Linked DNA regions of Haloferax marinisediminis. Each later gene encodes a partner of the first gene's protein in a complex. Links are inferred from orthologs where the notes say so. Each region holds a gene or a part of one and is shown on either strand. Other genes may lie near its edges. The genes, in order: rpl7ae and GJR98_RS00430.

Region 1 (10,953 bases):
CCTGTCGCGTCATCACGAACGAACACGAGCGCGCTGGTCTCGACACCGTCGTCGACGGCGAGATGCGCCGTGAAGAGATGGTCGAGTACTTCGCCCACCGCATCCCGGGCTACGAGTTCAACGGCCCAGTGAAGGTCTGGGGCCACAACTACTTCGACAAGCCCTCCGTCGTCGGAGAGGTCGAGTACGACGAACCGTGGCTCGTCGACGAGTTCGAGTTCACCCGCGACGTCGCTTCCAAGCCCGTCAAGGTACCCATCACGGGTCCGTACACCCTCGCCAGCTGGTCGTTCAACGAACACTACGACAGCGAGGCAGAACTCGCCTACGCCCTCGCCGACCTCGTCAACGAGGAAATCGAGCAGCTCGTCAACGCAGGCGCGACGTACATCCAAATCGACGAACCCGCACTGGCGACGACGCCCGACGACCACGCCATCGTCGGCGAGTGTCTCGAACGCATCGTCTCGGGCGTCCCGGACGAGGTTCGCATCGGCCTGCACGTCTGTTACGGTGACTACTCGCGCATCTACCCCGAACTCAACGACTTCCCCATCGACGAGTTCGACGTGGAGCTCTGCAACGGTGGCTACGACCAAATCGACGTGTTCACCGACCCCGAGTTCGAACCCGACCTCGCGCTCGGTGTCGTCGACGTTCACGACGCGGAAGTCGAGACGGTCGAGGAGATCAAAGAGAACATCAAGCAGGGTCTGAAGGTCGTCCCACCGGAGAAACTCACCATCTCGCCGGACTGTGGTGTGAAACTCCTGCCCCGCAAGGTGGCCTACCAGAAGATGGAGAACATGGTCAAAGCCGCCCGTGAAGTCGAAGCCGAACTCGACGCGGGCGAAATCGACCTCGCAGAACCCGTCCAGTCCGCCGACTGAGCGATAGTCGCTCGACGCTGGTCACTCTCTTTTCTTCTCTTTTCGGTCGAATACGTCTGCGTGATAGCCGTTCTCGCGAATCGTACCACCAGTATTCCACGCTTTTCAATACCGTCTGATTATCAACAACATTGAACGTTACGCGAGTTTATATTTGAACACGTTGTCATTTCATATGGTGGTAGAATGTGACAATCACACCAGCAGCGGGTGAACCGAGCGACGAGCAACAGTGGCTCCCGATAGCACGTCGGAGTCTCCTGCGCGCCGCTGGGGCATCGGCGTTTCTCGGGATGGCGATGGGAACTGCCGTCGCACAGAGTGACGAGAACGGAGAAGACGATTCGACACCGGACAACGGTAACAGTGGTGGTGGGCCAGAACCGAACGAGTTAGACCCGATATTCGGGTACGCATCGGCGGAACCAAACCCGTGTTCGGGAGAATCAGGGGAAGACTGCTTCGAGGCGTTCAAACAACCCGTCAGACCGGCACACGAGGTCGAACTACACATCGACCTCCCGGAGGAGTTGTTCGCCTTCACAGCACCGGGTGTCCTCGACGAGGACACGATTGCTGAAATCAACGCCGCTGCCGCAGACGGCGTCGTCGAGGCCGGCGAACTGAGCGACCCGACCGCCGAAGTAACTGCGCCGACCCCGGAGGGAGATGTGACACTGACGGTCGAAGAACTCGCAACACTCCTCGCCGAGAGCACAGCGTTCCACTACGAACCGACTGGACTCACAGTCGAACCGGGCGATGTGGTCATCTACAGCGCAGAGACGCCGGACCACGGCGTTTCAGCGTACCACGAGCGACACGGACGGCAGAACCGTGTCCCGGAGGGCGTCGGACCGATTTCGTCGCCACTCGTGCCCGTCGGTGGGTACTGGCTGTACAAGTTCGAAACGCCGGGCGTGTACGACTTCTACTGTCCCCCACACCAGATATTCGGCATGGTGTCGCGTGTGGTCGTGACCGATGGTGACGTCCCCGAACTCTCGATAGAAGAGACCGGCAGACCGCCAGAAGAGATGAACGTCTTGCCGTTATTCCTCCAAGGACTCGACCCGAACCTCCCAAGTGAGGCAGCAGTCTTCGAGACGGAAGCACTCACCCCCGAGAACATCGTTAGCGAGGGACGTGTCTCGTGGGAGACTGTCGTCGAAGAATACCGTGGAGGTGCCTGAAATCGCTCGCGGTTCGACCGTCCGTTCTTTTTTGAGCTGTTAGTCCCGCTTCGTCGCCCGAATAGACAGCGTCATCGGAATGTCTGGCTTCCCGGTGGGGAAGCGCCACCACCCATCGTCGCCTTCGACGAGATTCGGGAAGCGCTCGTAGCAAATCTTCGGGAACTCGTGGACGAACTCGATATCGAGGCCAGCAGTGATGAGCGCGTTCAGGATATCGCCCGTCGTGTGTGCCCAATAGAAGGTCGTTCCGTGCTCGATTTTGTCATCGCTGGCGTAGCCTTCGTCGCTCTCGAATCGGTGGACCTCGTCGGAGAAGTACGGATACTCGAACTTTGCGAACTCGCCATTCGTCTCGCTGACCGCCCCGACGACGGGGTGGACTTCGGCGATGTAGAACGTCCCACCGGGCGTGAGGAAGTGGTCGATGATTTCAGCCCACCGGCCGATATCTGAGAGCCACGTAATCGCACCGTAGGAGGTGAACACGATGTCGAACTCACCGTCGAGATTCTCTGGGAGTTCGTAGACGTCGCTCTCGACAAAGCGGGCCTGGCCGGCGTCGATTCCGGCCTCGTCGCGGAGTTCGCGAGCCATCTCGATTGCCTTCGGAGAGAAATCGATTCCGGTGACTGTCGCGCCTTCTCGTGCCCACGAGAGCGTGTCCATGCCGAAGTGGCACTGGAGGTGGAGGAGCGACTTCCCTTCGACTGACCCGAGTTCGTCGCGTTCGAGGTCCATGAGGCTCGACTCTCCGTCCAAGAATCCATCCACATCGTAGAGTGGTGTCGATGGATGGAGGTCGGCCAACTCGTCCCAGTGGTCGCGGTTGGTCGAGCGAAAATCGTCCATACGTCGCTCCCGGGAGAGTGGAATAAGTGCTTTGTCACCTCGACTGTATCAGGATACGGTACGTCGGTGTACGGGACTCGTCAGGCCCAGTCGGGTTCGTACGCTCGCTCGTCCACGTTACTGTGGTAGTCACGGGGTCGTGCTTCACCGACGTGCCATCGTCCATCTGCATCCCGGACGAGTGGCAGTTCCGTTCCCACTGCATCCGAGATTTCGTCCGGGAAGACACCGCACGCCTCGGCGACACGTTCGAGTCGGGACTCACCAGTCAGCTTGGTCGGAAACGGTACCCAGAGTCGTGCGGTTCTGTCGTCGGGCGTCGCGAGCGCGAGGTCGAATCGGACACCGTCGGTCAACGAAAATCGGTCGAGTCCGCGCGTCCCTCGTCTTCGCTCTGGAACGACAGCAGTGACGACGCCGGCGTCGACGTGGTCGAGCGCACGTAGTCCGGCGACTTTGAGTTCGACGTCGCGGATGTCGGTTGGACCGAGTACCACCGGTCGAGCCAGAGCTAACGCGTTCGTTGCGAGTCGTGCAGTCACCCACGCGGCGGCCGCCGTCACCCCGAGCATCGCAATTGCGCCCACGAAGAACATCACCAGCAGTGTGATGAGGACGAGTTCCAATTCCACCATGCCCTCCACTTCGCTGGCGACGAGCAAAGCGGTTATTTGCGCCAGACCTGACGGTCAGGACCTGTAGACGGTATCTAACCAGCTCGCGTGTCGAAGGGTCGGTGGTACCACGACTCATCCCGAGACGACGACCGGGTGTTCGTCTCGGAGAGAGCGCGGACGAGAGGACGTGGGCCGAGATGGCCGTCGCTCCTCTCGAGTGAGAAAGTGGAAAATCGAGACGAGACTTACTCGTAGAGCCAGGTCTCGTCGATGCGCTCGTAGTCGACCAGTTCGTCTTCGTCGAAGAACAGGTCGATTTCGCGCTCGTTTGCGCCCTCGTCCTCGTGGTCGGAGCCGTGGATGACGTTCCGACCGAGGTCGAGACCGTAGTCGCCGCGGATGGTACCGGGGGCGGACTCGGCGGGGTCGGTCTCGCCCATCATCTGGCGGACCTGCCGCGTCGCGTCCTGACCTTCCCAGACCATCGCGAAGACGGGTCCGGACGTGATGAAGTCCACGAGACCCTCGAAGAACGGCTTGCCTTCGTGCTCACCGTAGTGGTCGTGGGCGAGTTCTTCCGAAATCTGCATGAACTTGCCACCGACCATCTTCAGACCACGCTCTTCGAAGCGGGAGACGATGTCGCCGATGAGACCGCGCTGGACACCGTCCGGCTTGACCATCACGAAGGTACGCTCGGCGTCGGACATTTAGTTGTCCTCCTCCGCGCGACCGCGTGCGCGTCGACCGGCTTCCGTCCACTCGAGGTCACGAGCCTCGCGACCGAGGAAGTAGTTCTTCTCGGCCTTCGAGTTCTTGAAGTGGAGGATGGTTCCGTCGACCTTGACGTACATCGTGCCCGTTCCGGGCTCGATTTCTTCACCACTGTAGTCACACGTTCGCTTCTCGACCATGATTACTGACCTCCGATGGAGTCGGCGTCACGCTGGGTCTCGCGGAGCTGAAGGATGTCGCCCTCGCGGACGGGACCCAGCACGTTTCGCGTGATGATACGGCCCTTGTTGGAGCCCTCACGGATGCGGCATTTGACCTGCATGGCCTCGCCGTGCATCCCAGTCTTTCCAACGACTTCGATGACTTCCGCGGGCGTCGAGTCGCTGGCTTGTTCGTCCGCGCTCATGGTCGGTTATCGAAGGTCCTCGACCTTAGTCGCGATGTCCTCGACATCGTCGGCCGCTTCGCCAGCGTCGACGATGGCGGCAGCGGCACTGCCGACTTCGAGACCGGCGGCGTGGCCGATGTCGTCCTGCGTCTCGACGAAGATGAACGGGATGCCCTTCTCGTCTGCGAGTTCGGGGAGGTGCATGACGATCTCCTCGGGGGAGACGTCCTCCGCGATGAGGACGAGCTGAGCGTTGCCGCGCTCGATGGACTTGGTCGTTTCGTTGGTTCCTTTCTTCACGATACCAGTATCTCGGGCGACCTCGAGCGCCGCGACGGCGCTGTCAGCGAGGTCGGCCGGTACGTCGAAATCTACGTAGACTGCCATTGTTGTTCACCTAAATCCTGCTCGCGGGCTCGACTCCCTCGCCGGCGTCACCCGTCGGTCGGTCGCGATGGGTGGGCATATTCCCTACGGCGAGGAGGTTCATCAACCCCGGACAGGCTGTAACCTTTCCTTACTTCGGACCCCATAAAAGCGCTTTCAAAATCGTACCGGCGTGCGATGAGTCCGCATACCCCGAGATTCGGGCATCTCGCCACCGAGAATGTCTCCAAAAAATGGAGGAATTTGAACACCTACGAGACTCGCCCGTGAGCAGACGACCACTGGCAGTGCGCCCCGACCGAAGGAAGTGAATATGCTCGCGGGAAAACGAGAGGTATGACCACCCCCGGCGACGACGCTCGCGACGACGACACCGCCGGCACACTCGACGTGGAGTCGCTCGCGTCCGCCCGCCGCGACGAGGCGATGGACACCGACCAGCGCCGACTTCTCGTCTTTTCGGGCGACCGAGACGCCGGCATCGACGCCGCCTTCGACGTGGTTCGCGGTGCAGACGTCCCAGAAGACGAGGTGACGTTCGTCACGACTCGCGAGGGATTCCGTTTCGACCGCGTCGAGCCACGACAGGCGTCGAAACTCCTCGGGACGACACGAACCATCGTCGTCCTCGACGCCCACGAGGACTTCTCCGCGAACACGCTCGGGCGCGTCGCCGGTGCCGTCGACGGCGGCGGCCTCCTCGTCCTCCTCACCCCACCCCCCGACGAGTGGGTCACTCGCCGCGACTCGTTCGACGAACGCCTCGCCGTCCCACCGTTTACCACCGACGACGTGACCGGTCGCTTCCGCGGCCGACTCGTCTCGACGCTGCGTGACCACCCCGGTATCGCGCTCGTGAACCTCGACACCGGGACCGTCGAACGCGACGGTGCGTACAGACAGGGAATCTCGTTCGACACGGCGCTTCCGTCGGTCCCAAGTGACCGGCGGTTCCCGCGTCGCGCATACGAAGACTGTCTCACTGCCGACCAAGCCGACGCACTCGCCGAACTCGAAGCACTCGCCGAACCGGAGACCGCCGTCGTCGTCGAAGCAGACCGAGGACGGGGGAAATCGAGCGCGGCAGGCCTCGCCGCCGGAAGTCTCGCTGCTGAGGGACGCGACGTAGTCGTCACGGCACCGGGGAGACGCAACGCCGCCGAAGTGTTCGTCCGGGCCGAACGACTCCTCAGAGAACTCGGCGACTTCCAGTCGGGAAGTGCGGACGAGTTCGACCTGTCGTCGTCGCGTGGCGGACGTATCCGATACGTTGCCCCAACCGAAGCAGGTGCGGCGGCGACCACTGCCGACGCCGTCGTCGTCGACGAAGCCGCCGCCCTCCCGGTTCGTCTCCTCACGTCGTTTCTCGATGCCCCCTCGGTCGCCTTCTGTACGACCGTTCGCGGGTACGAGGGAGCAGGGCGCGGGTTCGCCGTCAGGTTCCGGGATAGACTGGACGAGTCCTCACACACCGTCACCGACGTTCGACTCGACGACCCGATTCGCTACGCTGCCGGCGACCCCGTCGAATCGTGGACGTTCAGAGCCCTGTTGCTCGACGCTCGCCCGCCCGTCGCGCAGTTGATTGCGGACGCGACCCCGGCGTCTGTCGAGTATCAGACGCTCACACCGGACGATTTGCTCGCCGACGAACACCTCCTTCGAGAGGCGTTCGGACTGCTCGTCCTCGCCCACTACCGAACCGAGCCTGACGACTTGGCTCGTCTCCTCGACGCGCCCAACCTGACGCTCAGGGCGCTCACCTACGAGGGCCGAGTCGTCTCTGTCGCCTTGCTCGCACGCGAGGGTAACCTCGATGCAGAGACGCGTCGCCACATGTACGACGGCGGCCGAATCCGTGGGAACATGCTCCCCGACGTGTTCACGAGTCAACTCCGCGACGAAGACGCCGGGATTCCAGTCGGCTATCGCGTGATGCGAATCGCAACCCACCACGCCGTCAGGTCGTCGGGACTCGGGTCGCGCTTGCTCTCGGCGATTCGCGACGAGTTCGAGGACGACGCCGATTACCTCGGGGTCGGATTCGGCGCGACGCCCGAACTCCTCTCGTTCTGGCGCGAGAACGACTACGGGACCGTCCACCTCTCGACGACTCGAAACGACACGAGCGGTGAGTACTCCGCGCTCATGTTGCTCCCGCTCTCGACAGCGGGCCACGCCCTCCACGACCGACACGCCGAGTGGTTCGTCCAGCGCATCGGCGACGTCCTCGGAGACGCGCTCTCCGACCTCGACCCGGACGTCGCGCGGGCCGCACTCGCGTCTGTCGACATCGACGACGACCCGTCGCTTTCGGACTACGAGTGGCGCGTCGTCGTCGGTGCATCCTACGGGCCGGGTCTCTACACGACGGCACCGGGCGCGTTCCGCCGCCTCGCACTCGCGCACCTGATTTCCCCCGAACGCGCGTCACTCACCGACCGCGAAGAGCGCCTGCTCGTCAGGAAGGTACTCCAGACTCAGCGGTGGTCTTCTGTGGCCGACGAACTCGGCTTCCACTCGACTGCGCAGTGTATGCGTGCCCTCGGCGACGCGTACGAACCGCTCGTCGACGAGTACGGCGGAGACGTCGCGCACGACGAGCGCGAGAGGTATCTGTAATCGTACTCGCGTCACCACGCGGGCGGTACATCGATAGTCGTCCACGACGATGGACGGGTATGGCCGAGTGTAGCGAATCCGGATGCGACGGCGTCGCCGCGGTCAGACTCTACATTCCGTGGGATGCTGACAGAGACGTCTGTACGGCACACGCGAGAGCGCTCGTTCAACAAGACGGCGTCGTCGCTGAACCCCTCGACGGCGCAGAAAAATACTGGTCGTAGTGTCGGAGACTCACCGAAGCGTGACGGCCATCATCACTTCGTCGACGTACTCACCGTCTATCTTGTAGTGGCCTTCACGGACCGCCTCGGTCTCCCACCCGTGGGCTTCGAGGAACTCGATGGCGCCCTCGTTCGTCGCCGGGACGCTGTTGTACAGTTTCTCGAACCCGTGGTCGCGCGCCCACTCGACACCCTGTTCGAGGAGGCGACTCCCGATTCCGTGGCCGCGGTACTCGGGTCGTGTGCCGACGGTGAGGACGGCGGTGTGACTCAGTTTCTCGGCTTCGGGCAGGTCGAGGTGGACCCACCCCGCCAGTTTCTCGTCGACGGTTGCGACGAACACCATCCGGGAACTGACGTCGTTGTGCCGGAGGACGACTTCTTCGTGGTCGAGTACGTCCGCGACAGTCTCGGCTTCGATGTAACGGCCTTCGTCGGCGACTTCGTGAATCGCCTCGACGAGGCTCTCTAAGTCGACGTTCTGGGCCATCCGAATCGTCACGTCGAGCCCGTCCAGTTCGACCGTCTGTTCTTTTTCGGGCGCGTACGCGACTTCGACGTGTTTTCCGACTTTTCGGATGTAGCCGTCTCGTCGCAGAATCGTCAGGTGTGCACCGAGGGCCGCGGGTTCGAAGTTGAGCGCTCGCCGTACCTCGTCTTCTCTGACGGTCCCGTGGCTCTCGATGTACTCGTAGATGTCCTTGCGGTCTTTGTGGCCGAAGTTAAGACTGTCAGTAACTTCCATGGTACACAATCACAGGCATGGTTAATAATAGTTGTTCGTGATGAATTGCCAGAACGTCTCGTTCGTCTAGCTAGGCGCTCTGCGGGGTATTCTGGGCCAATAATCGAGAGACTGCTCGGTACTGAGACGACGAACGCTCAGTACCGAGCGGGGACGCAGGTCAACAGTTGGGCCGTGTCGACGACGTTGTGAGTTCTGAGAAGGACTTCCGCCGCTTCTCGAACGGTGAAGTCGGCGTCGAGGTCGACGCCGTAACACCGAGCGTACATCGCCAACCAGTCGTTGAGCGCTCGCTGGAGGAGTCGGAACTCCTCGCGGGTGAACTCGACCATTCGCCCACCGGTTCGTGCTTCGATGTACAGCGAGACGGCCGGGCCGACACCGTCGCGGGCGCACGCCAGTGCTCGCTCGTCTGCCGCCGATTCGTCTGGGGGGTCGAAGCGCTCGCGGGCCTGTTGGGCCTCGGACGCGAGTTCCCGAACGCGCTCTCCGAACCGCACGTGTTCTGGGTCGCGTTCGCTCTCAGCGACGCGGTCGGTATCGTCCGACCACCCTGACTGTGCAGTGTCCCCGGTCACGTGTTCATCCCCACTTGAACTCGACACCCTTGTCGCCGCGTGGGTGTCTCCACTCGGTGTCGGCGACGACGGCACACGTCCCACACTCGACACAGGGCTGTGTGTCGAGGCTGACGACGCGCTCTTCGGAGCCGTTCGTCCGCACGAGTTCTTCGCGGTAACAGCCACCACCGAAGTCGACTGCGGAGACCGGGCAGGCCGCCACGGCGGCACCACTCGCCTCGTAGGAGTTGTCGAGGAGTGTGATGTGTGGCGTCCCGATGTCGGTGTCGTAGGTCAGGTTCCCGATGCGCTCTTCGAGACTCGGCGGCGTGACCGAACTCTGCTCGCGGACCGGTGTCCCGAGTTCCTCTGCGATGACTGTCGGGAGCGTGACGTACGGCGTCTGCGTGTCCGGAATCATCGACGAGAGCGCCGGGACGTTGTAGAGGCGTTCGAGTTGCCCAGACAGCGCCCGGATGCCGGCACGACCGACGAACGACGTCAGCACGGATTCGGTGAGGTTGGTGACGCTGTCGTCTTCGGTGACGCCACGGAACATCTCGTACCCGCGCGGGCGAAGCTTCTGCATCACACCTTCGGACCGGAGTTTCTTGGCGTACCGCGCTCCCGCCTTCTCGGGTTCGTTTCGCGACTTCGCCTGTGCGTACGACTCGGCAGCGAGCGCACCTGCGGTGACCGCGTGGTTCATGCCCTTGATGATGGGCCCTTGGGCCTGCATCTGACCGGCGGCGTCGCCGACGACGAGCAAGCGGCCAAAGTGCGGTTCGCGCAGTGCCACCTTCTTCGAGTCGGGGACGAGTTTCGCACTGTACTCCAGTTCCGTGTAGTCGTCACCCAGCCACTGTCCGAGCAGCGGGTGGGTCAACATGGCGTCGAGGAGTTCGTGCGGTTCGGCCTGTTCGGCGACGAGACTGTCGAGGTGGAAGACGGTCCCCAGCGACAGCGTCTCGCGGTTCGTGTAGAGGAACCCGCCACCGCGGACACCTTGGAACAGGTCGCCAGAGAAGAGGTGCGCCACGCCTTCGTCTTCGTCGACGTTGAACCGGTCGGCGATGACGTCGCTCGGCATGTCGACGACGGCTTTGACGCCCTGGAACCACTGTTCGGGGTCGTCCCAGTCCATCAAGCCCGCATCGCGAGCGAGTTCGGAGTTCACCCCGTCGGCGGCGACGATGACGTCGGCCGTTATCGGGTCGAGTTCGTCCAACTCGACGCCGACGATTTTCCCTTCCTCGCGGAGCAAGCCGGTGACGTGGACGCCAGTCAAGAGGCCACCACCTGTCTCGCGCGTTCGTTCGTGGACGCGCTCTTCGAGCCACGAATCCATCTTCCGCCGGAGGACGGAGTCCGACCACTCGGTGTCGTGTTCGTGGAGTTTCGTCAGGTCGAACGACTCCACCTTGTCCCCGGCGAGGTTGTGGATGTGGTACTTCGTAATCGGCCGTTCTGCCGCCTCTTCGCGGAATCCGGGGAAGAGGTCGTCGATGGTGTACGGTGCGGACTCTTCTGCGTAGATGAGTCCTCCCGAGACGTTCTTCGACCCGGCTTCGACACCGCGTTCGAGGACGAGCGTCTCGATGCCGTAGTTAGCGAACGTCGCTGCTGCGGCCGCACCGCCGGGGCCTGCCCCGACGACGATAGCTTCGTAGTGTTCGTAGTCGCTCATTGGGAATCACCTCGGTCGCCGGCAACGCCACCGTCAGACGTTCCGTCTGACGA
Region 2 (10,841 bases), 1.6 Mb from region 1 along the record:
CAGACCGTGGTCTTTGGCGTACGCGACGAGTTCGTTGGTCGTCTGGACGACACCCTCGCGGGTCGTGCCGACTTTCGACTCGATGTGGCGTTCACTCGCCGGGACGACGAGTGTGATGCCGCCGACGTCACAGTCGAGTGCGAGGTCGATGTCGCTCTGGACGCCGCGAGCGAAGCTCGTCACCGTCGCATCCAGACCCAGCGACGTGACGCGCTTGATGGTCTCGCGTTCGCCGGGACCGGTGCAGGCGCTTCCTGCTTCGATGTAGTCGACCTGCGCGCGGTCGAGTGCGCGTGCGATATCTGCTTTCTCGCCCGGCGTCAACGAGACGCCGGGCGCTTGCTCGCCATCGCGAAGTGTCGTGTCTAACAGCTGTACTGACTCAGAAGTGCGTAGCTCGGGGGTCTTCCCGAATCGTTCGTTCACGGTAGAATCGTGTCCTTGTAAGTTAGAACCGTTGAATTTCACAGCCAGCCGTCTCGCGACGACTTACTCTATCCTCCGTCGGTGTGGTATCTCCCGACATAGTAATTGAACACATATGTCGAAGAGTGTATAAAAGAGATGGTTCTGACAGAAATTGGTGTCTCCTTGGCGCTAACGCTACGTCACTCGGTGACGACACGGCTGTCTCACGCTGCCGACGCGCCCGTCTCACTCGGATAGTTGGACGAGGTCGCCTGGATTGACGTCCTCGGCGGCGCCTGCGGGGAGTTCGATGATGGTGTCTGCCATCCCGAGTCCGATACCTGTCCACGCAGACAGGCGCTTTTTCTGTTTGACTTCGTCGCCGATGAGCCACAGTGCGTCGATGTCGAACGGAACGAACACCATGTGGAGACTGTGGTGGTCGGCGTCGTCGAATCGGAAGACGAGGGCATAGTCGTCGGGGACCGACCCACGGAACATTAGGCCGCGGGCCTTCGAGAGGAACGAATCGGCGGTTTCGACGTTCGAAGCGAGCGTCGTCTGGTCGCCGTTCTGTCGGTGTACGAGCCTCACAGATGTATATTCGACAGAGTGAAAGATGAATCCACCGCCAAGAAGACGGTCTCCACGAGAGCAACGTTTACACACACGCCGGCCTGACCCCGCAGCATGGAGCAGACGCCGACAGGCACGCCCGTAGGTGTCGACGACCCCTACGACCACGCTGGGCGGTGCGACCACCTCACCAGCGACGGGAAGTGCCGCCTCGCCCGCGAGTACGCCGACCGCGACCCGGCGTTCGCCCGCGAGCGTGCACGCGTCGACTACGAGTGTGTCGCCGCCGCCGAAGACTGTGACTTTCGTGACTGTCCGCACTACGCCTCGACGACGAATGGCCGCGAGTGTACCCGCTGTGGCATCGAAGAGGTCCGTATGGCACACGACTCGACTGCCCGTCCGCTCCTCGAAGAACACCACCTCTCGTACGGTAGTCGTGACGGACCGGACCCATCACACGAGATAACCGTGGCACTGTGTCGATGGTGCCACACGAAAGTCCACAAGTCGTTCGCCCGTATCGACGACGACGCCGCTCCCGACCCGGAGGCCATCGCTGCACGTGAAGCGCGACGGACGAAGGAGCTCGAAGAAATGGGATTTCAGTCGGCACGGGAACGCGCCACCGACGAGTGATGCTCGACAAATATGCCAATGTGATGCACGGATACGCGCATCTCGGACGTCCTTCGAACCACTTTTAGGCACGCTAGTCCAATGCGGGACATGACCCGCATCGTCGTCATCGACAACCACGGGCAGTTCACTCATCTCGAACAGCGCGCACTCCGTGACCTCGGCGTCGACACCGACCTCATCGACAACGACACGGACCCTGCAGACATCGACGCAGACGGCATCGTCCTCTCCGGCGGCCCGGACATGGACCGCATCGGCCGCTGTGCTGACTACCTCGACCTCGACGTTCCGGTTCTCGGCATCTGTCTCGGCATGCAGATTCTGGCCGAAGAACTCGGCGGCCGCGTTGGCTCTGGCGACTACGGTGGCTACGCCGACGTCGACGTCGACGTTCTCGACGAAGACGACCCACTCATCGGCTCGCTCGCCCCCGAGACGCGCGTCTGGGCAAGCCACGCCGACGAAGTGAAGGAAGTTCCCGAAGGGTTCACGCACACTGCCACGAGCGACGTGTGTACCATCGAAGCGATGAGCAACACCGAGCGAAACCTCTACGGCGTCCAGTGGCACCCCGAAGTGGCTCACACCGACGAGGGTGAGGAAGTCTTCGAGAACTTCATCGCCATCTGCGAACAATAAACTCGGTCGCGTCGGGCCGACAAATCGCAGGCCTGCTCGACCCTCATCTATCTCTCAGCCTTTTCCGGTCGGAATAATACGAGGGATTTACCCCACTCGAATCAGTCTGTTCGGAAAATGACCTCCACGCAGAGCGACCTCGCTGGGTTGTCGCGGTTCATCTTCCGCGCGCCCAACTGGTATACGAGTCTCGGGTTCGCCTTGCTCGTCGCCGCGATGGCCGGTATCGCGGCGTTCGACTCCGGCGACCTCGCAGGCTCGTGGCGAGGCATCTTCTTCCTCGGCAGAGACGCCTGGGAGGGTATCTTCTTCATCGGCATTCCGACTGTCGTCGCGGCGTTCGGAACCACCGGCGTCGACCGATTCGTCGGCGGAAAACTGACCCACAACCGCTCGTCGCTCCTCGCACTGGCGGGCGAAGTCATCATCGTGACCTTCGTCACCATCGCGGCCATCATCTCGGTGTTCACCGGACTCGGCCAGCGATTCGTCTTCGACGCCCTCGTCGTCGCCCTCGCGTCAGTGTTCGCGTTCCGTCTGCTCATCATCATGGCTGTGTCCCGGTCGTCGCTTCCGATTGCAGCGGTTCCGGCGAGCATCCAGACGCTCACGTCCGCGGCCTTGCTGTTCATCTACAGCGGAACGCTTCGGTTCTTCGAAGTGGGTGGCCCCATCCTCGACGCGTATCTGTTGCCGTATCTCGCCCGCCCCGACCGGGCACCACCCGAACTCTCGGCAATCGCGCTCAGTCACTTCCAACTCCTCGCGATTACCTGCGTCATCTACTCGCTGGGTGTCTACACCTTCCTCCGCGTCGTCGACCGACCGTGGCGCCGGAGTCTCGGCGTGTCCGTTCTCGACTTCATCCGAGGGTTCATCGGTCACGTCGCAGAGGGAACGCGCGAACTCGAAGACTTCTTCGAGCAACTCGGTCAGGAGGCAATCGTCCCCGTGACCGTCCTCTCCTTCCAGAGAAACGACGGAACCGAGAAGGCCCGCTTCGTCCTCCCGATGATTCACCCCGGTCCGATGGGTGAAATCGGCGGCGGAAACTTCCCCGAGCGAGTCGCTCGCCGTGCCGAAGGACTCGCGTTCCCGCCTCACGCGACTGCCGGCCACGACTTCAACCTCGTGACCGAACGCGAAGTCGACGTGGTCCTCGACGCCGCCGACGCCGCCTACGAGACAATCGAATACACCGACGAGGCGACGGAGAGTGTCCGCGTCGAGTCTGGCGATGCGAAGATGCTCGGACAGGGATTCGGCGACGACGCCGTCCTCGTCTCGACGTACGCACCCCTGTTCGCAGACGACGTTGAGTACGCTGTCGGCCTCTCGGCGGCCGCCGAGGCCCGAACGACGGGGCTGGAAAACGTCCTCTTGGTGGACGCCCACAACTGTAACAACGGCCTGCAAGGCGCAGACCTCGGTCACGTCACGCCCGGGAGCAAGCGCTCGTTCGACATGATAACGGCGGCGGGTCTCGCAGGCGATGAACTCTCAGATACGTCTCGCGGCACACTCACACTCGGCACCGCGTGGGACGAAACCAACTGGGTACCGCGCGAAGGAATCGGTCCACTCGGGATCCGCGTCGCCGTGACGGACGTGAACGACCAGGTGACGGCATATGTCCTCATCGACGGCAACAACATGGAACCCGGTCTCCGCGACCACATCGTGGACACGCTGACGACCGGTCCTGATGCACTGGCAGACGTCGCCGAGGTGATGACGACGGACACGCACATCGTCAACACCGTCGAAGCCGAAAATCAGGTCGGTGCGGCGATCGACCACGACGAACTGCTCGCGACTATCGAAGACCTCGTCGAACAGGCGCGCTCGGACCGCGAACCCGTCACCGGTGGGATGGCGACCCAACGCGCCGAGGTGACCATCTTCGGGAACGACCGGACCGAGACGCTCGCAAGCCACGCGAACGCAGTCGTCTCGATGGGCGGTGCGTTGGCACTCGCGGTCATCCTCGCGTCGATGGCCGTCAGTTTGCTCGTGTTCTTCTTGGCCTAATTCGGCCTCACATTTTTCGTCGCGGCGTCGTCACTCACCGGACAGCGTCACGCGACGAGAGGAGTGGCCTCGTCGCACTACTTCAACGAGAGCGTTCTCGTCTCGATGGCACCGCAACTCGGACAGATATGTCTGTAGAAGACCGTCGAACCAGTCGTCTTCGCCGACCACGAACCCTCTGTATCCACGTGTCCACACTTCGAACACAGCCGGTCTACGTCGGTGTAGTGTTCTCGGAGTCGGTCCAACGCAGTCGTCCCTCTCGGGGTACGTCTAACTGACATGAGGTAACATACACCACATTCCTTGATAATAGTACCGGGCGATTGTACAGTTACTACCACGTTATTCTGCGGAATCAGAAACTGAACTCGCCATTACACCTTTTCCGTCGTGGTCCACCCCGGTGTTGGCTATGGATGTCAAGTGTGTACTCGACCGATTACGCACTTCGTGTCAACCAGTAATTCTTTATTGATTGTCACTATCTCGTGACTATGGCCGCCCTCCAAGCCCTCGGAACAGCAGGTGAGTCGCTTCGGCGAAACCCAGTGTTGTTCGCGGTGACCGCAGCAATCAGTCTCTTTCAACTCCCCGGATTACTCGCACAGGCTATCAGTCCACTCCTCGGGAGTCTCATCTCGCTCGTGTTTAGCGGAGTTCTGCTATTCGTCATACCGTTCTTCATCGGCGGCGTCATCGGCATGGCCAACGAGGCGACGAGTGGCCGAACGACCGTCGAGACGTTCATGAGTGAGGGGAAAGCCCACTACGTGTCGATACTGGCCGTGTACTTCGGACTCCTCGTCTTGTACTTCGTGTTAGGGTTCGTGAGCGTCTTTGTGGTCGGGTTCGGCGGCGTGATTCTGTTGGCGAACGGGTCGCAACCGGGCCTCGCCCTCTTGGCAACCATCGCTGTGATTGGCCTGGCTATCTTCTTCGTCTACTTTGCCGTCCTGTTCGTCTCACAGTTCTTCGGCCACGCGATCGTCATCGACGATTTGGGAGCCATCGACGCCATCAAACGGAGCGTGTGGTGTGTCCGGCACAACCTCGTGTCTGTACTCGGGTACACCGTCGTCGTCACTGTCGGTGGTGCTGTCCTCGGTGTCTTCGGCGCGTTGTTCTCGCTGCTCACTGGTCCCGTGTTTCCGGCTCAGTCGACCGGAGTCGCTGACGTCGGTGCCGCTCCCGTAACGGCCCCAGAACTGTTCGGTCTTCCATCGGTCGGACTCGGCGCGACGGTTGGACTCGTGGTTCTCCTGGTCGTCGTCAGTAGCGTCCTCGGCGCATTCTTCGCGACGTACTCGACGGCGTTCTATCGGTCGATTCGACCGATTCAGGCGAACTGACGGACGAACACGCTCGTCTCTCCATCGGACGATACAGACGCGTCGCTCGCGGTGTGGAAAGTGTGCGGGGGGTTCCCGCGAAAATGACCCTTACTCTTCGTCAGCGGCCGCGAACAGTTCGTCCACGGCTTCCTGCGCCGTTCGGGCCGCCTCGTCGGCGACTGCGTCGGCGTTCTCGGCGTCGTCGGGTGCGTTGATGTACACGTCGACGTCGAGCACACCGTCTTCGAACGTCACAGTGACGTCAAAGTCCTTGACGCGCGACTGCTTGAACCGGGCGAAGATGAGGCCTTCGGCCGCCTCTGCGGCGGTCTCGACCACTTCTTCGTCCGTTGGCTCTGGCATTTATGCGCCGCCGGGGCCCATCGGGCCGGCACCGCCCTGCAGCATCTGCTGGAGTTCTTCCTGCAGACTCTCGAACTTCTCTTGGACGCGCGACTCCTGCTTCGTCAGCTGCTCGACGCGGACTTCGAGGCTCTCGACCTTCTCTTCGAGGTCTTCCTGAGCGGTCTCGTAGTCGGTCTCGATGAGGAGTTCGCCGACTTCGCGGTACATCTTCGAGTCAGCGTCGACGTCCTCGAGCGTTTCGAGTGCCGTCTGGGCTTCGTTGAGCGCCGTTTCGGAAGACTGCTTCTGCTCGGAGACGTTCTGGGCGGTCTCCTGAAGGTTCTGCAGTTCTTCGAGCTTCTCTTGGGCTTCTGGCGGCAGACTTCCCTGCATACCCGAACGGACGGGACGCCGGCCCTAAAACACCCGCGGTCTCCTACGCAGATTGTGAACGGCTCTCGCTTCCGGCTGAGACGGCTTCTGCGGTCTCGACGAGGCGAATCCACGTGTTTACGCCGGCGCGGAGCGCGACGATGTCTCCTGCGTCGACGGTGACGACGACAGTTCGGCCCTCGCGGTGGACGCGGGCGCGCGACCGGGCGTCGTCGATCTCGCCGACTTCGACCGCGACGCTCTGTTCGACGATACGGGCGCGCCGCTCGTCGGGGTAGTCGAACTCGAGAGAAGCGCTGTGCGCTGAGCGCACGTTACTCGACGTTGACTTCTTTCACGTTGGGGGTCCGCTCCTTCAGCAGGACGCGGTGCCCACAGTAGGGGCAGCGAACGCCACCGAACTCGTCCAGTTCGACGTCGCGCTTGCACCGGGAACACTTGTAGCTCATTGTGAGATGTGAGGAATCGAGGCTAGCTCGGTGTTATTCCGACTCGCCAGTCAGTGCGGCGCGGATGGAGCGTCGAACCTGCTTGCCGGCCGGGGTCTGGGGACGGTAGGTACCGCCAGTGAAGACCTCGCCAGTCTTCTCGTTCTTCCAGATGCCGGTTCCGACGCGGGTGACGTCGTCGCCGTCGACTTTTGCGCTTCGCATCTCTGCTTCGATTTCCTTGACGCGGCGGCGGGCGACGCGGCCGTACCGAGCCCCAAAGCGCCCGGCACTTCCGACGGATCGTGCCTTCTTGTCGGCCATAGTACCGCCAACTACCTCAGCAGTATGGATAAACCCTACGAGTCGTGCCGGAGTGTGCCGGCCTAGACACGGCTTTCTCGCTCCTTTGCGTACTGAGTGGTATGACAAAACACGTCGTGGTCGGGGCGGGTCCCGTCGGATTGGCTGTGACAGAACACCTCCGAGAGCGCGGCGACGACGTCGCGGTGGTGGCGCGACATCTCTCTGGAAGACTCCCCGAGGGGGCCGAGCATCGACGTATCGACGTGACCGACCCAGCCCTCGCAAAAGCGGCGTTCGAAGACGCCGACGTGGTCTACCACTGCGCGCAACCACCGTACCACCTGTGGCCCGAACTCTTCCCCGACCTGACGCGCGGTATCGTCGAGGGTGTCGAAGCCACTGGTGCGCGACTGGTCGTCGCCGAGAATCTGTACATGTACGGCGACGTCGACGCCCGAATCACCGAGGACCTCCCGTACGCGGCGACCGGACCGAAGGGACGAACCCGCGCTAAATGCGCCCGGATGGTGCTCGATGCGCACGACGAGGGACGTATCGAGGCCACGATTGGCCGCGCCAGCGACTTCTTCGGCCCGCGTGTTCGAGAATCAGCCGTTGGTGAGCAGGTGTTCGGCGAGGCCGTCGAAGGGAAGCGAGCGAGAGTCTTCGGAAATCCGAAGCTCCCCCACACGTACACCTACGTCCCGGATTTCGCACGGGCGTTGGTTCTCCTCGGCGAGCGTGACGAGGCACTCGGTGAGGCGTGGCACGTTCCGAATCCAGAGACCGTCTCGACGCGGCGGTTCGTCTATCTCGTCTACGACGCCGTCGGCATCGACCCCGGATTCCCGCGCATCCTCGCCGTGTCCGGTGTGCCGCTCACCCTCGGTGGGTACGTGAGTTCGCCCCTCAGCGAGCTCCTCGAACAGCGACACTCGTTCGAAGCCCCCTACGTCGTCTCCGACAAGAAGTTCAGAGACACCTTCGGTGACGCGGTGACGGCGACACCGCTCGAAACGGCTATCGAAGAGACTGTCGCGTGGTACCGCGACGAAGCGATTGCGACACAACCGATTCGCCTGTCCACAGACACAGACCGACCGTCTGAAGCGACCCATCAATAAGCGTCAACGGAAGCGACCCACCAGTCGGTGGCTCACTCGTCTTGTAACTCTTCTTCGCGGAGTGCTTCGTTGAGGTCGTCGCGCACACGCTCACCCGTCTCGTAGTTCATCGCCGTCGTGACGATGCGGTTCTCTTGGACGCTCGACCCGTCGCGTAAGAGGAGTCTGACGTTCCCGTTGTTGTCGGCGCGCGTGACCTTGGCCCGGAGTCCCGTCCGCGACCCGGTGCCGCTGGCGTCGATGGGTCCTGGAATGACTTTCTTGACGTGTGGGTGCCCGGCGACGACGCCAATCGCTCGCCGTCCCTTTCGTCCGCCGATGAGCGTCGTGTGACTCCCACCGAGTTTCTCTGCTGGTGGGATGTCGACGACTTCGAGCGCCCGTTCGCCGTGCCGGGCGATGACTGACTCTACTGGGTCCGTGTCGGTGACGCGGTAGAACTCGTAATGAAGCTGCGCGCGCGTCTCGCGCAAGGGGTCGCGTTCGCCAGCGGCGTACACTGTCTCCGGACGCTTTCGCCGAATCTCGTCGGCGACGAGGCCTGCGAAGTTCCGGAGTTGGATGATTTTGGTGTCGTCGTCCGTCTCGGGAATCGTCGTGACAGCCGTCTCGCCGACGACCTCGTCTTCGTCGAGGAACGTCAGCGTCGCGCGGTCGGATTCGAAGACGGCGACGACGGCGTCACAGTTGGCGGTGTTGCAGGTCAGACAGTAGTCTCCCGGTTTGTCTAACGGATTTCCACACCGCCGGCAATGCATACTGTCGGTTCGGGCGTGCGCGTACAAAAGGGCGTTTATGTCGAAAGTTGGAAGCGGACCGCGCTCTGTTCGGGCGACACCGCCTCGGTGGCGAAAACTATTGGTGCCGGGTCCGTGACACCGAGGTATGCGTCGTCGTGCCCTTCTGGCGTCTTTGTCTCCACTCGCTCTCGCCGGTCTCGTCGGGTTGGTCGCCCTCGCACTCGACCCGGAGACGACTGTCCGACTCGCCACGCAACTGGGTCGGTCAGCCATCGAGACTGGCGTCGCCATCGCATCCTACCTTCGCCGGGCGGCACCCATCTCGACGGTTCTCTTCGCATTCTTCGCGTGGCTTGCCGCCGGCACGTTCAGTGCGTTCTTCGTGCACCGAGACCCCGCAGACACCCGCACGACGGCAGAACTCGTGTTCGCGTTGGTCGCCTCCGCTGGGATTCCGCTCGTCGCCGTCTTCGCCCGTGACAGGCCCGTGGTCGTCGTCGGCACGGGCGTCGTCTTCCTCGCTGCTGCGGGCGCGGTCTTCGCCGGGCGTTCGAACACCGAAGGTGTCGTCACAGGGTCGTTGTACGCGATGGCCCCTATCGCACTCGGTGCGGGTATCGCCTTCGCTGCCGTCGGTCCATCAGTCGCCCGCACGTCCACGCTCGCCCTCCCCCTCGCCGTTGGCTACGCACTCGGTGTGGCGAGCGCGCGCGGCCAACACCAACTCGGTGCGGCCGTCTCGGCGCTCGCCTTCGCAGTTCCGGTGTGGTTCTACTTCCCGCCTGCGGCCGAAGCCTCCGGGTTCCAACTCTGGACCGTCGCGCTCGCCGTCGGATTCGCGCTCGTCGCGACACTGCTGTCGCTTCCGTTCGCCGCGATTGGCTACGCGACGACGCGCGCGACAGAGGCATCTGGCGCAGCAGAATAAGAAACGAGAACCGACGACTGACCGCGTCCGCTGTGGTTCTTAGAGGTCCAGCGGCCCGGCTTTCAGATACTCGCGCATCACGGCCGTCGCGTACGACCCGTGTGGCAGTGCGAAATCGACGGCGAACTCGTCTTCGTCGATGGTGAGGTCGGTTCGGACGAGAATCGCTCGCCGCGTCCCGGTCGAGCGGAAGTTTCCGGGGAGGTCGAAGTCGCTCGGTTCGAGGTTCAACTCGTCGAGGACTTCTCGTTCGATTTCTCCCTGTTCTCCGTCGGCGAGTTCCGTCTCTGTTCCGACGAGTGGTGCGGTGATGAAGGCTCGACCACGTTCGATGTGGCGGCCCATCACGTCGACACGCCGGCCGGTCGCCGACTGGAGGCGACTCACGTCGGGGAGTTCGAGGCCCTCGGGAGCGTCTCGGTCGGCGAAGCAGACGACGTCGCCCTCGACGGGTTCGTCGAATGGGAGGCCGCGGGCGAGTCGCTCCGACAGGATTCGGTTGAAGACGTACGACTGGGCGGCGTTGACGAACAGTCGCTGGAGGTTCGAGGGGACCGATTCGAGCGCGTTGCGCCAGTCGTCGTCGGTCTCTGCGCCGTCTTCGGCGAGGCGGTGGAGCATCCCACGTTCGTACCCGAGGTAGCCCGGTATCGCGTCGAGCGCACGGTGCCAGTCCGGGTCCGCAGACGCTGCTTCTTCGTCCACGATGGCGCGGCCCTCCTGGGTCTCTTCGGGTTCGTCTTCGCTTGGACTCCCACAGTACGCGAGGACGGCCTCGCGCCACTCACCGCGGACGACGTGCAAGCCGATTTTGTGCGTGACCGGTCGGATGCTCCCGAAACGCTGGTGACCGAAGAAGTTGGGGACGCCGACCATGTCGTCGCGGCCACCGAAGTCGCGGAGCGCCTCGGTAATCGCCGCCGCGTTCTCCGGGTGGTCGGGGTCGC

What was found.
Region 2: rpl7ae (region 1) and GJR98_RS00430 share a complex: the UniProt entries of both Methanocaldococcus jannaschii proteins name them as parts of the 50S ribosomal subunit. The link is inferred for Haloferax marinisediminis from one-to-one orthologs.

The regions. Positions count from the first base shown.
Region 1 is NZ_WKJP01000001.1:1,630,182-1,641,134, reverse strand. What follows is about bases 3,382-6,316. They hold rpl7ae (50S ribosomal protein L7Ae), read right to left. Parts: upstream 5,063-6,316; coding sequence 4,700-5,062; downstream 3,382-4,699. Other genes in these bases: tmcA (tRNA(Met) cytidine acetyltransferase TmcA), read left to right, coding at 5,399-6,316; GJR98_RS08500 (30S ribosomal protein S28e), read right to left, coding at 4,469-4,693; GJR98_RS08505 (50S ribosomal protein L24e), read right to left, coding at 4,263-4,466; ndk (nucleoside-diphosphate kinase), read right to left, coding at 3,798-4,262; GJR98_RS08515 (hypothetical protein), read right to left, coding at 3,382-3,570. In the rest of the region: GJR98_RS08530 (methionine synthase), read left to right, coding at 1-890; GJR98_RS08525 (cupredoxin domain-containing protein), read left to right, coding at 1,079-2,083; GJR98_RS08520 (class I SAM-dependent methyltransferase), read right to left, coding at 2,123-2,935; more of GJR98_RS08515, read right to left, coding at 3,016-3,381; more of tmcA, read left to right, coding at 6,317-7,684; GJR98_RS17475 (hypothetical protein), read left to right, coding at 7,744-7,908; GJR98_RS08485 (GNAT family N-acetyltransferase), read right to left, coding at 7,919-8,653; GJR98_RS08480 (hypothetical protein), read right to left, coding at 8,791-9,231; GJR98_RS08475 (FAD-dependent monooxygenase), read right to left, coding at 9,236-10,900; GJR98_RS08470 (electron transfer flavoprotein subunit alpha/FixB family protein), read right to left, coding at 10,897-10,953. UniProt on the Methanocaldococcus jannaschii protein: Multifunctional RNA-binding protein that recognizes the K-turn motif in ribosomal RNA, the RNA component of RNase P, box H/ACA, box C/D and box C'/D' sRNAs.
Region 2 is NZ_WKJP01000001.1:77,976-88,816, reverse strand. Bases 5,486-8,308 are described here. They hold GJR98_RS00430 (50S ribosomal protein L37ae), read right to left. Parts: upstream 7,121-8,308; coding sequence 6,851-7,120; downstream 5,486-6,850. Other genes in these bases: GJR98_RS00420 (DUF2103 domain-containing protein), read right to left, coding at 8,259-8,308; GJR98_RS00425 (NAD-dependent epimerase/dehydratase family protein), read left to right, coding at 7,222-8,226; GJR98_RS00435 (DNA-directed RNA polymerase subunit P), read right to left, coding at 6,683-6,817; GJR98_RS00440 (KEOPS complex subunit Pcc1), read right to left, coding at 6,412-6,681; GJR98_RS00445 (prefoldin subunit beta), read right to left, coding at 5,994-6,368. In the rest of the region: GJR98_RS00485 ((R)-citramalate synthase), read right to left, coding at 1-426; GJR98_RS00480 (DUF192 domain-containing protein), read right to left, coding at 655-1,002; GJR98_RS00475 (DUF7097 family protein), read left to right, coding at 1,099-1,623; GJR98_RS00470 (GMP synthase subunit A), read left to right, coding at 1,714-2,265; GJR98_RS00465 (DUF2070 family protein), read left to right, coding at 2,383-4,296; GJR98_RS17885 (HVO_0649 family zinc finger protein), read right to left, coding at 4,374-4,580; more of GJR98_RS00455, read left to right, coding at 4,794-5,485; more of GJR98_RS00420, read right to left, coding at 8,309-8,984; GJR98_RS00415 (hypothetical protein), read left to right, coding at 9,112-9,894; tRNA pseudouridine(13) synthase TruD, read right to left, coding at 9,934-10,841. UniProt on the Methanocaldococcus jannaschii protein: Binds to the 23S rRNA.